2 regions of the Caulobacter sp. X genome follow, and region 2 is predicted to be linked to the other one. Evidence: riboswitches for the same ligand, from Rfam matches in the RefSeq annotation. Region 2 holds a riboswitch; the other holds the start of a gene.
The links. Region 2 has a riboswitch for glycine ahead of gcvT (glycine cleavage system aminomethyltransferase GcvT). Riboswitches for the same ligand answer to the same signal wherever they lie in the genome.
Positions count from the first base shown of each region.

Region 1 (6,674 bases), 180 kb from region 2:
ACTGGATCCGCCAGACCAACACCAATTACCGCAACGGCGCGGTCACCCGACAATCGCCGTCGCAGGCCTCGCCGCGCGCGGCCCTGACGTGGGCGCCGAGCGAGGGCTTTTCGGCCTATGTCAGCTGGGGCCGGTCGTTCCGCTACAACCAAGGCGCGGACGCGACCGGCGGCGCCTTCCCGCCCGAGAAGGGCGAGGCCTGGGAAGCGGGCGTGAAGTGGGACGTTGCTGGCCGCCTGACAGGCACGGCCTCGCTGTTCCGCATCGACAAGGAGAACATCCTGGTCAACGACCCGGCCAACAGCGGCTTCTTCATCCCGGTCGGCGCCGCCCGGAGCCAGGGCGCGGAGGTCGAGGCCAACCTGCGGCTTCCGAAGGGGATCACGGCCACCGCCGTCTACGCCTATACCGACACCGAGGTCACCCGCGACACCCGCGCCAACATGGTGGGCAGCCACCTCAGCAACATCCCCCTGCACTCGGGCGCGCTCTACGCCAACTGGCGGTCGAACGGCGAAGAGCCGGGGTCGGTCACACTGGGCGGCGGCGTGGTCTATACCGGCGAGCGCGCGGGCGACGACGTCAATTCAGGCTTCAAGCTGCCCGACTACGTGACGGTGCGCGCCAATCTCGCCTACCGGCTTTCGAAGGCCGTCTCGCTGCATCTCGACGTCGAGAACCTGTTTGACACCTACTATCTCGAAAGCTCGTACAGCGACGTCTGGATCACCCCCGGCGCGCCCCGCACGGTCACGGCGAAGGTCCGCGTAAGCTTCTGATCCTCTTTCCCTCAAGGAGGATCCTTCACCCAGGCCGAGCGCGGCGACGGGAACGTCGTCCGCTCTCGGCGCGTCCCATCGGCGGTCGCCCCTCGGAACTTCTCAAAGTGGGAGAAGACCTCAAATCTCCTCCCTCGCGAAGGATCGTATAGGCGGGCCGGAGAGCAGCGCGTCTCAAGGTCCGACAAGAGCCAACTCCGCTCCCGCATAAAGGGCGGTGGCGGATCGGGCGTCCGCTCGCGGCGTGATGATCGATCATCTCATCCAGGGGGCGACGCCCACGGAAGAGGTCGCGATGTCGACTTCCAGCCTCGAACGGACGGCCACCTCCTTGGGGGCTCTCCTTTTCGCGTCAGGCGGCGGGCGCCTTGGCCGCTTCGGCCGCGCGCAATAGCCTCAGAACGTTGCCGCTCCAGATCTTGGCGAGATCGTCGCGCGTGTAGCCCTCGGCCAGCAGGCGCTCGCTGATCTTCCAATAGTCCGAGGCGTCGTTGAGGCCGATCACGCCGCCGCCACCATCGAAGTCTAGGCCGATTCCGACGTGATCGACGCCAGCCACCTTCAGGGCGTGGTTGAGGTGGTTCATGAAGTCCTCGAACGTCGCCTTCGGGACGGGGTATTTGGTCTCGATCGCCTTGAGTTCGGCCATGAACGAGGCCCGTTCGGCCTCGGTCATCTTGGCCCGAGCTCCGGCCTTGGCGCGCAGGGCCGACATCGCCGCGTCGCGCTCGGCGTTCTTGGGCGTCTCGATCAAATAGCTCGAATAGGCGTCGACCTGGATCACGCCGCCGCTCTGAGCCAACGCCTTGAGGCGGGCGTCGTCGATATTGCGCGGATGATCGAACACCGCCTTGCAGCCCGAGTGAGTGAGGATCACCGGCGTCTTCGAGAGCGCGATCAACTGGTCCAACACCTCATCCGAGGAGTGGGAGCCATCCAGGATCACGCCCAGGCGGTTGGCCTCGGCCACGAACTGTTTGCCGAGCGGCGAGAGGCCATGCCACTCGGGCGTGTCCGTCGAGCTGTCGGCCATGCCGTTATTCTTAAAGTGGGCCAAGCCCGAGATCCGTACGCCAAGGGCGTAGAAGGTCGACAGCAAGGTGACATCGCCATCCATCGGATAGCTGTTCTCGACACTGACGAAGACCACGCGCTTGCCCTGGGCGGCGATGCGCTCGGCGTCGTCGGCCTTGAGCGCCAGGACGAACTTGTCGCCGTGCTTGGCGATCATCTCGCGGATCTCGACGCTGCGGATGATCGCCGCGTCGCGAGCGGCGCGCGTGGCCTCGGGCGTGCGCGGCCCCTGGTTGGTGAAGATGGCGAAGAAGCCGCCGTCCAGCCCGCCCTCGACCATGCGAGGATAGTCGATCTGCGAGCCGTCCTTGTCGACGGAATGGCGATCGAGAATGTCCCAACCGGGCCGGCCGAAATGGGCCGGGGTGTCCAAATGGGTGTCGAGGGTCAGCAGGCCCTCGTGCAGTTTGCGCGCGGCGGCCGGGTCGGCGGCCTGAGCCGCGCTGGCGACCAGGGCCAGGGCCGCGGTCGTGGCGAGAAGAAAACGGATCATGGGTAAGCTCGAAAAGGGTCCGGCCGGCTTCCGAGGAAGCCAGCCGGAGGGATGAAAGCTAGAAGTCGGCGGAGATCGTGAACTGGATCGTGCGCGGCGGGGCCGGGCGGAAACTGGCCGGCGTGTTCACCGTGGTGTTGATCGTGCCCAGATAGTCCTTGTCGAACAGGTTATCGATGTTGACCCGCGCCTTGACCTGGCTGAACGGGCCGGCCGCGAAGCCGTCGCCGATGTCGATATAGGCGTTGACGATGGTGTAGCCGCCGACCTTCTCGCTGTTGACGAAGTTGGTGAAGCGGCTCTCCAGATGGCGGGCCGAGATGTTCATCAGCAGACCATCGAACGGCTCGAGGGTCACACCGCCCTGGAACACCCAGTCGGGGAAGTCCGGCACCTTCTTGCCGGCGACCGCGAGGGTGGTGGGCGCGGCCGTGGTGCTGGCGCGGTAGTTCAGCACGTCATCCTGGAACTTGGCGTCGTTGTACGAGACGTTGGCGTTGAAATAGGCCTTGCCGGCGAAGATCTCGGGCTTCCACTGGCCGCTGAACTCGACCCCCTTGGCCTTCACCGCCCCGACGTTCTGGTAGAAGGTCTCGGTCGTGCCGCCGCCGCCGGGCACCAGCGAGGCGAAGGCCTGCAGGCGGTTCTTGAACTCGGTCTGGTAGGCCACGATCGAGGCGTTGAACGTCTTGTGGTTGGCCCGGTAGCCCAGCTCCCAGTTGGTCGAGGTCTCGGGGTCGGGACCGGCGACGGTCGGACTGGCGGCCGAGAAGATGTCGTCCGCGCCGCGTGGCAGGGCCATGTTTTCCGAATACGAGGCGAAGACCTGATCGCGGCCGGTCAGGCTGTAGACGGCGCCCACCTGGGGCAGGAAGCTGTCCTTCCAGTTGTCCTTCAGGATCGGGCTGCGGCGGTTGATATAGTCGGCCGGATTGCGATAGCCGGCGATCTTGTAATCGATGTCGGTGGCCTTGAAGCCCAGCTCCAGCTTCAGCTTCGCGTCCAGCAGGGTGACGGTGTCCTTGACGAAGAACTGCTTGGTCTCGCGCAGGGACTTGTAGTCGCGCTGGGCGTGAACCCGCTCGTTGAGCAGGGGTTTGCCGTCAGGGTTGCCATTCTCGACATTGTAGCGGTTCTGGGTGCGGTGATAGTCGTCGTTCTCCAGCCAAAGGCCCGCCTCGATCTTGTTGAACGCCAGACGCCAGGCGAGCTTGGCGGTGAGGCCCTTGCGGATGCCGTCGACGCCCGACAGGCCGTACTGGATGCCACGCGGAGCGACGATGCCGGCCACCTTGCCGACCTCGGCGTCGTAGCTGGCCTTGGACGTGGCGTAGGCCTCGGGCGAGACGCCGTAGCCGCCCTTGTCCTCGTAGTAGGCCGTGGTCGTGAGGTCGAAATTGTCGGTGATCGGCGTGTTCAGCGTCAGGCCGTAGAGGTGGTCCTTCCGCTTGTTGACCGCGAACTTGTAGTATTGGGCGTAGTTGGCGTTGGAATACGGGACCCCCGCCACGGCCTCGGGCAAGCTGCCCGTCGGGATCGACAGCGGCGTGCCGAACGGAACCGAGGTCGGCACCGAGCCCAGATACGAGAAATAGCGTCCCTTGCGGCCAAAAACGTCGCCGGCCGTCCCGGCGTACTGCGCCAGGGTGATCGACGGGCTGTCATAGTCGAAATAGTCATTGTGGACGGTCTGGAAGCTGATGTCGCCGCCATTGGGCAGGTCGTACTTGAGCTTGCCCTCGTAGTGTTTGCGATCGATCGTACCTGGGCCGCGCCACAGGTCGCCCTTGATCCACGAGCCGCTGACATAGCCCGACAGCGGGCCAACCTTACCCGACTCCAGACGCAGGAAGGTGCGGCGCAGGTCGTCGCTGCCGAAGGTCTGACTGATCGCGCCGCCCGCCTCTTCAGCCGGGGCTTGGGTAAAGTAGTCGACGATGGGGCCGAGCGAGGCGTAGCTGGGCAGGGAGACATCGCCGGCCCCGGCCGACGCGGTGACCCTCAGCAGGTTCTCGTTGTCGACGTAGCGATAGATCGGGCTGCCGCCGAACTGGTCGCTGCGGCCCATCGGGATGCCGTCCAGCAGAAAGCCAATCTGTTGGAAGTTGAAGGCCCGCACCGACACCGAGTTGCCGAACTCGTACATGCCCAGGGCGTCGTTCGCCTGGACGTTGAAGCCCGGCAGGCTCTCCAGCATCTTCAGGCCGGTGATCCCGGCCGGCGCGGACAGCAGGGCCTCGCGGGTGATCGACACCGTCGCCGTCGCATGGTCGGTGCCGATGGCGACGCTGGCTTCCGACAGGCGCTTGCCCGTCACGACGATCGTTTCCAGTTCAGCGGCCTTGTCGGCTTCCTGGGCCAGGACCGGCGTCGCGACACCCAAAACCGAGGCGGCGAGAAGCAGAGCCCTTAGACGAGTAGCTGCGTGTCCAGGTATGCGAATGGTCATGACTATCCCCAATCATTTTGACTAGGGCCACCGTCACTAACACTTCATCATAGGTAAAACAGGAATTTCGCCAAACCCGACTACAAAAATACAAAGTTGAAACATTGCACACTCATGTTCGATTTGTGAACAAATTACTTCTCTGACATGTACAGATTCAACAGAATAATCGCGAAAGTCAAAATGACAGTCGCGCTCAATGAGCTTTTTCTAAATTCATATTTGAAAGTTGCTAGATTAACATTGGCGCACGGCGGGTCTGAGCGGGCCAGGACGGCTCGCCTTCACACCCCCGCTGTCCTTGGGCCTGAGAGATTCAGCGCCCCGCCTCCGACGGAGGGGCGCCTTGCTCCTTCGGCGAGGGCGCTAGCCCTGCTTTCCAGCGCTTAACGTCTCGCGCGGTCCTTCTGCTTGAGCGTTTCCGGGGCGGTTTCGCCTTCAGCGCCAGGCCAAGGCCTGATCTCTCCCGCGAGAGGCGTTCAGGGAATGCGCCCTGCCCCAGGCGGTCAATGATTGGAACCTTCGAGCGCGACCTTCGCCGATCAACGCCTGCCCACGTTGCACGAAACGCTGATTTCAGCGGCGCCGGCGCCTATCGCGGCTCCGCACGGACGCCGCGGACGCCGGGAGATCGCATCAATATCGTCAAACCGCGTCAGCCGTCCTCGCCCCCTATCGACACGGTTCGCGAAGGCGCTTTCCCCCCACCGTGTCTGTTCGCTAGCGGCGGCGCAGCGTGATGAGCGACCGTTGGGGCGCGCCCGCAGCCGCTCGTAGGTCCACTCCACAAAGACGGCGCCCCGGCACAAGGAAATGAGGCCGGGGCGTAGATTAAAGCGTGTTCTTTCGAGCTTAAGCCAAGTAGGCGGCGCGCAGCTTGGTGATCTTGGCGTCGCTCAGGCCAAAGCGCGCCTTGGTCAGCGCCACGGGCCCGCCGAACTTGGCGTCGATGGTCGCCAAGGCCCGGCGCATGACCTCGGGGTCCGAGCCCATGATCACCTGCAGCACCTCCGGCGGCAGCTTCGAGAGGGCCTGCATCTGCTGGGCCGTGACGCCGCCGCCGGTCGCCCCGCTCTGGGCCATCCGCGCGTAGTAGGACGGTGGTGTATAGACCTCGGTCAGGCCGTAGTCCTTGAGCACCGTCTCGCGCGGTACGCCCAGCACCGACAGGATCAGGGCCGAGGCCATGCCCGTTCGATCCTTGCCGGCGCTGCAGTTGAAGGCCAGCGGTCCCTCGTCGGCCACCAGCCGCGCGAACATGTCGGTGTAGTGAGGGGTCAGCATGTCCAGGAAGCCGACATAGGCTTCGGCGAAGCCTTGGAGGGCGTCCTCGCGGGTCTTCATCGTCATGAGCGCGGCCATCGAGGCGCTCATGTCGTAGTCGGTCGCCACGATCTTGGGCCCCGGCGCCTTCAGGAACGGGTTCGGCTCGCTGGTCCGCTCCTGGGGATTGCGCAGGTCGCAAATGGCCTGGATGCCCAACGCCTTGAGGTACTCCAGGTCGCCCATCGTCAGGTTGGCCATGACGCCCGAACGATAAATCTTGCCCCACCTGACCTGGCGGCCGTCGGCGGCGCGCCAGCCGCCGAGGTCGCGGAAGTTGCGACCGCCTTCCAGGGGCAGGAGACGCTCGGCCACGCGGGTTTGACGCCCGTCGGCGGCCTTCACCAGGAAGTACGGACGCGGCGAGACCGGGGCGTCGACGCTGGCCGAGGTCCCGGCCGCCGTCTTCAGGGGGCGCATGGCTCCCGCCCTAGCGGCGGGGTCGGCCGAGACCAGAACGGACACGGCCTGGGCGCCGGTCCAGTCCAGGCGGACCGATCCGGGCGCGGTGCGCTCGGCCTTGGCGTCCAGAGCGGTCGCGGCGCGGGCGGCGGGG
Region 1 is NZ_PEGF01000002.1:339,593-346,266, reverse strand. It holds gene CSW60_RS13845 (TonB-dependent siderophore receptor) at 1-779, shown strand, start outside; gene CSW60_RS13840 (dipeptidase) at 1,132-2,346, opposite strand; gene CSW60_RS13835 (TonB-dependent receptor) at 2,405-4,807, opposite strand; glycine riboswitch at 5,185-5,274, opposite strand; gene CSW60_RS13830 (tyrosine-protein phosphatase) at 5,648-6,674, opposite strand, start outside.
Region 1: it holds a riboswitch for glycine, as region 2 does, so the genes downstream of both, CSW60_RS13835 (TonB-dependent receptor) here and gcvT (glycine cleavage system aminomethyltransferase GcvT) in region 2, are expected to answer to the same signal.

Region 2 (6,674 bases):
CCGCCGAGCTGCAGAACGGCCGCTATGGCTACCGCGTGCTGTGGAGCCACTTCGTCAAGGTCAGCCGCGTGGCCCTGGAGCGCGAGTTCCACGCCCTGGGCGTCGACTTCGACCTGTGGAAGGGCGAGAGCGACGCCAACGACCTGATCGGGCCGATGGTCGAAGAGCTGGAGGCCAAGGGCCTGCTGGTCGAGGACCAGGGCGCCCGCATCGTCCGCGTCTCGCGCGAGGACGACAAGCAGGACGTGCCGCCGCTGCTGGTGGTCTCGTCCGAGGGTTCGGCCATGTACGGCACGACCGACCTAGCCACGATCCTGGATCGCCGCCAGTCGTTCGACCCGCACCTGATCCTCTACTGCGTCGATCAGCGTCAGGCCCTGCACTTCGAGACTGTGTTCCGCGCCGCCTATCTGGCCGGCTACGCGCAGGAAGGCTCGCTGGAGCACATCGGCTTTGGCACGATGAACGGGACGGACGGCAAGCCGTTCAAGACCCGCGCCGGCGGCGTGCTGAAGCTGCACGACCTGATCGAGATGGCCCGCGAAAAGGCCCGCGAGCGCCTCCGCGAAGCCGGCCTGGGCGCCGAGCTCACCGAAGAGCAGTTCGAGGACACCGCCCACAAGGTCGGCGTCGCGGCCCTGAAGTTCGCCGACCTACAGAACTTCCGCGGCACGTCCTACGTCTTCGATCTCGACCGCTTCACCAGCTTCGAGGGCAAGACCGGCCCGTACCTGCTGTACCAGTCGGTGCGCATCAAGAGCGTGCTGCGCAAGGCCGCCGAGGCCGGCGCGGCGGCCGGCGAGATCATCATCGGCGAACAGGCCGAGCGGGACCTGGCCATGCTGCTGGACGCCTTCGAGGGCGCGCTGCAGGAGGCCTACGACAAGAAGGCCCCGAACTTCGTCGCCGAGCACGCCTACAAGCTGGCCCAGTCGTTCTCGAAGTTCTACGCGGCCTGCCCGATCATGAGCGCCGACAGCGACGCCCTGCGCGCTTCGCGCCTGGCCTTGGCTGAGACGACCCTGCGTCAGCTGGAGCTGGCCCTCGATCTGCTGGGCATCGAAGCGCCCGAGCGCATGTAGCGCTTAGGCCGCCTGGGTCTCCTGGCCCGGGCGGCCGCGCTGCGGCGTCTTCGCCGACGCCGCGCCCGCCTCTTCGCCCACCTTGAACCGCTGGAGCAGCGCGCCCAGCTCCCCGGCCTCGCGGGTGAGGGTGTGGCTGGCGGCGGTGGTCTCCTCGACCATGGCCGCGTTCTGCTGGGTGACCTGGTCCATCTGGCCGACGGCCGTGTTGACCTCCGCCAGGCCCGTCGCCTGCTGGCGTGCGGCCGAGGCGATGTCGTTGATCAGGTCCTCGATGCGGCCGAAATGGTCGACGACATTGCCCAATTCCTCGCCGACGCGGACCACCAGGCCGACGCCGCTCTGCACGCTGTCCGAGGCGTCGGTGACCAGGGTCTTGATCTCCTTGGCCGCGTCGGCCGAACGCTGGGCCAGGGCCCGCACCTCCTGGGCCACGACCGCGAAGCCGCGACCCGCTTCGCCGGCGCGGGCGGCCTCGACCCCAGCGTTCAGGGCCAGGAGGTTGGTCTGGAAGGCGATCTCGTCGATGACGGTGATGATCTGGCCGATCTTCTGGGACGAGACGTCGATCCGCTCCATGGCGGTCATCGCTTCGTTGGCCACGGCGCTGGACTGCCCGACCAGCTTGCGGCTGACCGAGGCGGCCTCCTGGGCCTGGGCGGCGTTCTCGGCGGTCTTGCGGATCGTGGCGGTCACCTGGTCAAGCGCGGCGGCGGTCTCTTCCAGGCTGGCGGCCTGCTGCTCGGTGCGGTGGGCCAGGTCGTCGGAGGCCGTCGAGATCTCGCGCGAGCCGCTGTCGACCGCGCCGGTGGTGATCAGCACCTGGCGGATCGCGTGCTCCAGCGTCTCCATCGAGCTGTTGAAGTCGCGGCGCAGGCCCTCGAAGTCCTCGGGGAACGGCGAGCTCAGGCGCGCCGAAAGGTCCCCGGCGGCCAGGCGGCGCAAGCCCTCGCCAAGGCTGTCGGCCACGCGCTGACGCAGGGCGCGCTCCTCTGCGCGAGCGGCTTCGGCGCTCTGCAGGCGCGCTTCCTCTTCGTGTTCCAGCTGGGCCTTGGTCGCCGCTTGGCGCTCCAGGGCGGCGGTGCGGAACGTCGCCACCGAGCGAGCCATGTCGCCGATCTCGTCCGGACGCGCCTGCAGCGGCACGTCCTGGCTGTAATCGCCGGTCGCCAGGCGGCCCATGTAGTCGGTGATCTTCGACAGCGGCGAGGCCACGAACTGGCGCAGCGCGCCGACGCCGACGACCACGATCGCCAGCATGGCGACGGTGACGGCCGCGAGCAGGGCCATGACGAACCAGGTCGCCTTTTCGACCTTTCGCGCCTGGGCCTCCGCGTCCTTCTGAGCCATCACGGCCAGCTGGTCGATGACCTTGCGGTGGCGCGCATAGATCGGTTCGAGCTTGGCGATCGTCGAGTTGATGCCGATGACGTCGCCCGACTTCAGCGCCGGGGCGTATTCGCCGTCGACGACCTTCCAGAACGCCTGCACCTCGACGTCGGAAGCGTCGAGCCCCGCGCGCATCTCGTCCGGCAGGTCGAGGCCTTTCCAGTAGGCGCGCCGCGCGTCGTACTGCTGGTGCAGGGTGTTCAACGCCTTCAGCGTGGCGTCGGCCTGGCCCGTATCCTCGGCGCCGTGGTGGACGATCAGCATCGACTCCACCAGGTACAGCGGCGGCGGGAACAGGTCGGCCAGCAGCTCATAGGACTGCGACTGCTTCTTCGACAGCGGGCCGCCGACCCGCAGCTCCATCAGCGAGAAGACCGCCGTCGCGGTGGCCAGGATGAATCCCAGCAGCAGGCAGCCGGCGAAGATGTTGAGCGCGTCGCGGATGCGGATGGTCATGGAGGGTCCTGCTGTGAAAGCGCCGCAAGCTTCGCCGTGGACGGTTAATGTGCGGAAAGTTTCGGCTGCGGCCTGATGTCCCAGTCGCGCCGGATGAGGAAAACGCCCGCCTCGTCCAGAGGACGAGGGACGCGCGCTTGACTCCGATCGACCCCTCCCGCATTGAGCCGATGACCCTCGCGGGAGACATCGGGATTCGCTCCCGAGGCCGAAGGCGCAACCGCCCCGGAAACGCTCAGGCAAAAGGACCGCGCGAGTTTAGGAACGCTGGAAAGAGGCCTCCCGAAAGGGCGGCTCGCCGAAGGAGCAAGGGACGGAACGTCCCGGAATCTCTCAGGCCCAAGGGACAGCGGGGGCGCGACCAACCGGCGAGAGCCGGTCCCGTCGCCGACCTCGTTTGGAGCCCGACCTGTGTCCGAAGACCTCAAGAAGACCCCGCTCTATGACGCCCACGTGGCGGCGGGCGCCCGCATGGTCCCGTTCGCGGGCTATTCCATGCCGGTGCAGTACAAGGACGGGGTGCTGAAGGAGCACCTCTGGACCCGCGAGCACGCCGGCCTGTTCGACGTCTCGCACATGGGCCAGGCCCGCATCCGCGGCGAGAACCCCGCCAAGGCTTTCGAAAAGGTCGTCTCGGCCGACTATCAGGGCCTCAAGCCCGGCAAGCAACGCTACGGCGTGCTGCTGAACGCTGAAGGCGGCATCGTCGATGACCTGATGACCGCGCGTCCGGACGAGGATGGCCTGTTCGTCGTGGTCAACGGCGCCTGCAAGGACAATGACTACGCCATCATCGCCCGCGAGCTGGCCGGCGAGGCCACGGTGACCCGGCTTGAGGATCGCGCGCTGCTGGCGCTGCAAGGCCCCGAGGCCGCCGCGGTGCTGGCCGCCCACATCCCGCAAGCCGCCCAGATGGTGTTCATGGACGCCAAGGCCCTGACCGCCTTCGGCGTCGACGCGATCGTCTCCCGTTCGGGCTATACCGGCGAGGACGGCTACGAGATCTCGGTTCCCGCCGACGCCGCCGAGCGGGTGTGGAACACCCTGCTGGCCGACGAGCGCGTCAAGCCGATCGGCCTGGGCGCGCGCGACAGCCTGCGCCTGGAAGCGGGCCTGCCGCTGTACGGCCACGACCTGGACGAGACCGTCTCGCCGATCGAGGCGGGCCTGAACTTCGCCGTCGGCAAGTCGCGCCGCGAGGCCGGCGACTATCTGGGCGCGGCCCGGATTTCCAAGGAGCTGGGCGGCGAGCTGTCGCGCGTCCGCGTGAACCTGAAGGTGCTGGAAGGCGCTCCGGCCCGCGAAGGCGCCGAGATCGCCGACGAGGCTGGCGCCGTGATCGGCAAGGTCACCAGCGGCGGCTTCGCCCCCAGCCTGGGCTATCCCATCGCCATCGGCTTCGCCCCGCCCGCCTACGCCGCGATCGGGACGAAGTTGAAGGTCATCGTTCGCGGGAAGGCGGCCGCCGCCGAGGTGGTCGCCAGCCCGTTCGTTCCGAACCGTTACATCCGTAAACTCTAATCCAATCCAAGGGCCGATTGAGATGCGTTTCACCAAAGATCACGAATGGGTCGTCGTTCAGGGCGACGTCGCCACCGTCGGCATCACCGCCTACGCCGCCGAGCAACTGGGCGACGTGGTGTTCGTCGAGGTTCCGGAAGCCGGCAAGACCGTGAAGCAGGGCGACGGCCTGGCGGTGGTCGAGAGCGTCAAGGCCGCCTCGGACGTCTACGCCCCGGTCTCGGGCGAGGTGATCGAAGGCAACGCCGAGCTGTCGGACGCCCCGGAAACCGTCAACGCCCTGCCGGAAAGCGGCGGCTGGTTCGCCAAGATCAAGCTGGCCAACCCGGCCGAGGTCGACGCCCTGATGGACCGCGACGCGTACGAAGCGTTCCTGGCCACCCTGTAACACCCCATCCCCGACCCTTCCTCCGTCGAGGGGGAAGGGAGAAGGACCGAAATATGCGCTATCTCCCCCTCACCCCCGAAGACCGCGCCGAGATGCTCGGCGTGATCGGCGTGAAGTCGATCGACGACCTGTTCGTGGACGTGCCGGCGTCGGCCCGCCGCGACAAGCCGGTCGACCTGCCGCACCATGTCGGCGAACTGGAAGTCGAGCGGGAGATGGCCGCCCTGGCCAAGCGCAACCGCGCCGCGGGCGAGGGGCCTTTCTTCTGCGGCGCCGGCGCCTATCGCCACCACGTGCCGGCCACGGTCGATCACATCATCCAGCGGTCGGAGTTCCTGACCAGCTACACGCCCTACCAGCCGGAAATCGCCCAAGGCACCCTGCAGGTGCTGTTCGAGTTCCAGACCCAGGTCGCGGCCCTGACCGGCATGGAGGTGGCCAACGCCTCGCTCTATGACGGCTCGACCGGCGCGGCCGAGGCCGTGATGATGGCCCAGCGCGTCACCCGCCGGAACAAGGCGGTGATGTCGGGCGGCGTCCACCCCCACTATGTCGGGGCGATCGAGACCCTGGCCCACGCCGCCGGCGTCCAGACGACCCGCATGCCCGCGGCCATCGACGCCGAGGACGCGGTGATCGCCGCGATCGACCAGGATACCGCCTGCGTCGTCGTCCAGACTCCGAACGTGTTCGGCACGGTCACCGACGTGACCAAGATCGCCGAGGCCGCTCACGCCGCCGGCGCGCTGCTGATCGTGGTGACGACCGAAGCCGTCTCGTACGGCCTGCTGAAGTCGCCCGGCGAGATGGGCGCCGACATCGCCGTGGCCGAGGGCCAGTCGATCGGCAACGGCCTGAACTTCGGCGGCCCCTATGTCGGCCTCTTCGCCTGCAAGGAGAAGTTCGTCCGCCAGATGCCGGGCCGCCTGTGCGGCGAGACGGTCGACGCCGACGGCAAGCGCGGCTTCGTGCTGACGCTGTCGACCCGCGAGCAGCATATCCGCCGCGACAAGGCGACCAGCAACATCTGCACCAACAGCGGCCTCTGCGCCCTGGCCTTCTCGATCCACATGAGCCTGCTGGGCGAGACCGGCCTGCGCAAACTGGCGGCGCTGAACCACCAGAAGGCGGTCGCCCTGCGCGACGCCCTGGCGGCTGTGCCCGGCTACGAGATCCTGACGCCGCGCTTCTTCAACGAGTTCGCGGTCCGCGTTCCGGGTAAGGCGGCTGAACTGGTCGAGACCCTCGCCAGCCACGGCGTGCTGGCCGGTGTGCCGTTCTCGCGCCTCGACGCCGGCGCGGGCATGGACGACGTGCTGCTGGTCGCCGCGACCGAGACGACGATGGACATCGACATCACTTTCCTGACCAAGCTCCTGACCAAGGTGGTGGGCCAATGAGCATGAACAACGTCGGCCGCCCCACGCGCCCTGAAGCCGCGAATGACGCCCCCGCCGGTCACGAGACCCTGACGGGCGCGCGCGGCCTGCTGCAGGACGAGGCCCTGATCTTCGAACTGGACGGCTGGAACAAGACCGGCGTCGACCTGCCTGAAGCCGCCGCGCCGTCGAGCGACCTCGCCGGTCTGCTGCGAACCGATCCGATCGGCCTGCCGGGCCTGTCGGAGCCGGAAGCCGTCCGCCACTACGTGCGCCTCAGCCAAAAGAACCACGCCATCGACCTGGCGCTGTATCCGCTGGGCTCGTGCACGATGAAGCACAACCCGCGCCTGAACGAGAAGATGGCGCGGCTGCCCGGCTTTAGCGACATCCACCCGCTGCAGCCGACCTCGACGGTGCAGGGGGCTCTCCAGCTGATGGACCGCCTGGCCCACTGGC
Region 2 is NZ_PEGF01000002.1:162,155-168,828, forward strand. It holds gene CSW60_RS13150 (arginine--tRNA ligase) at 1-1,082, shown strand, start outside; gene CSW60_RS13155 (methyl-accepting chemotaxis protein) at 1,086-2,927, opposite strand; glycine riboswitch at 3,098-3,188, shown strand; gene gcvT (glycine cleavage system aminomethyltransferase GcvT) at 3,339-4,448, shown strand; gene gcvH (glycine cleavage system protein GcvH) at 4,471-4,836, shown strand; gene gcvPA (aminomethyl-transferring glycine dehydrogenase subunit GcvPA) at 4,890-6,236, shown strand; gene gcvPB (aminomethyl-transferring glycine dehydrogenase subunit GcvPB) at 6,233-6,674, shown strand, end outside.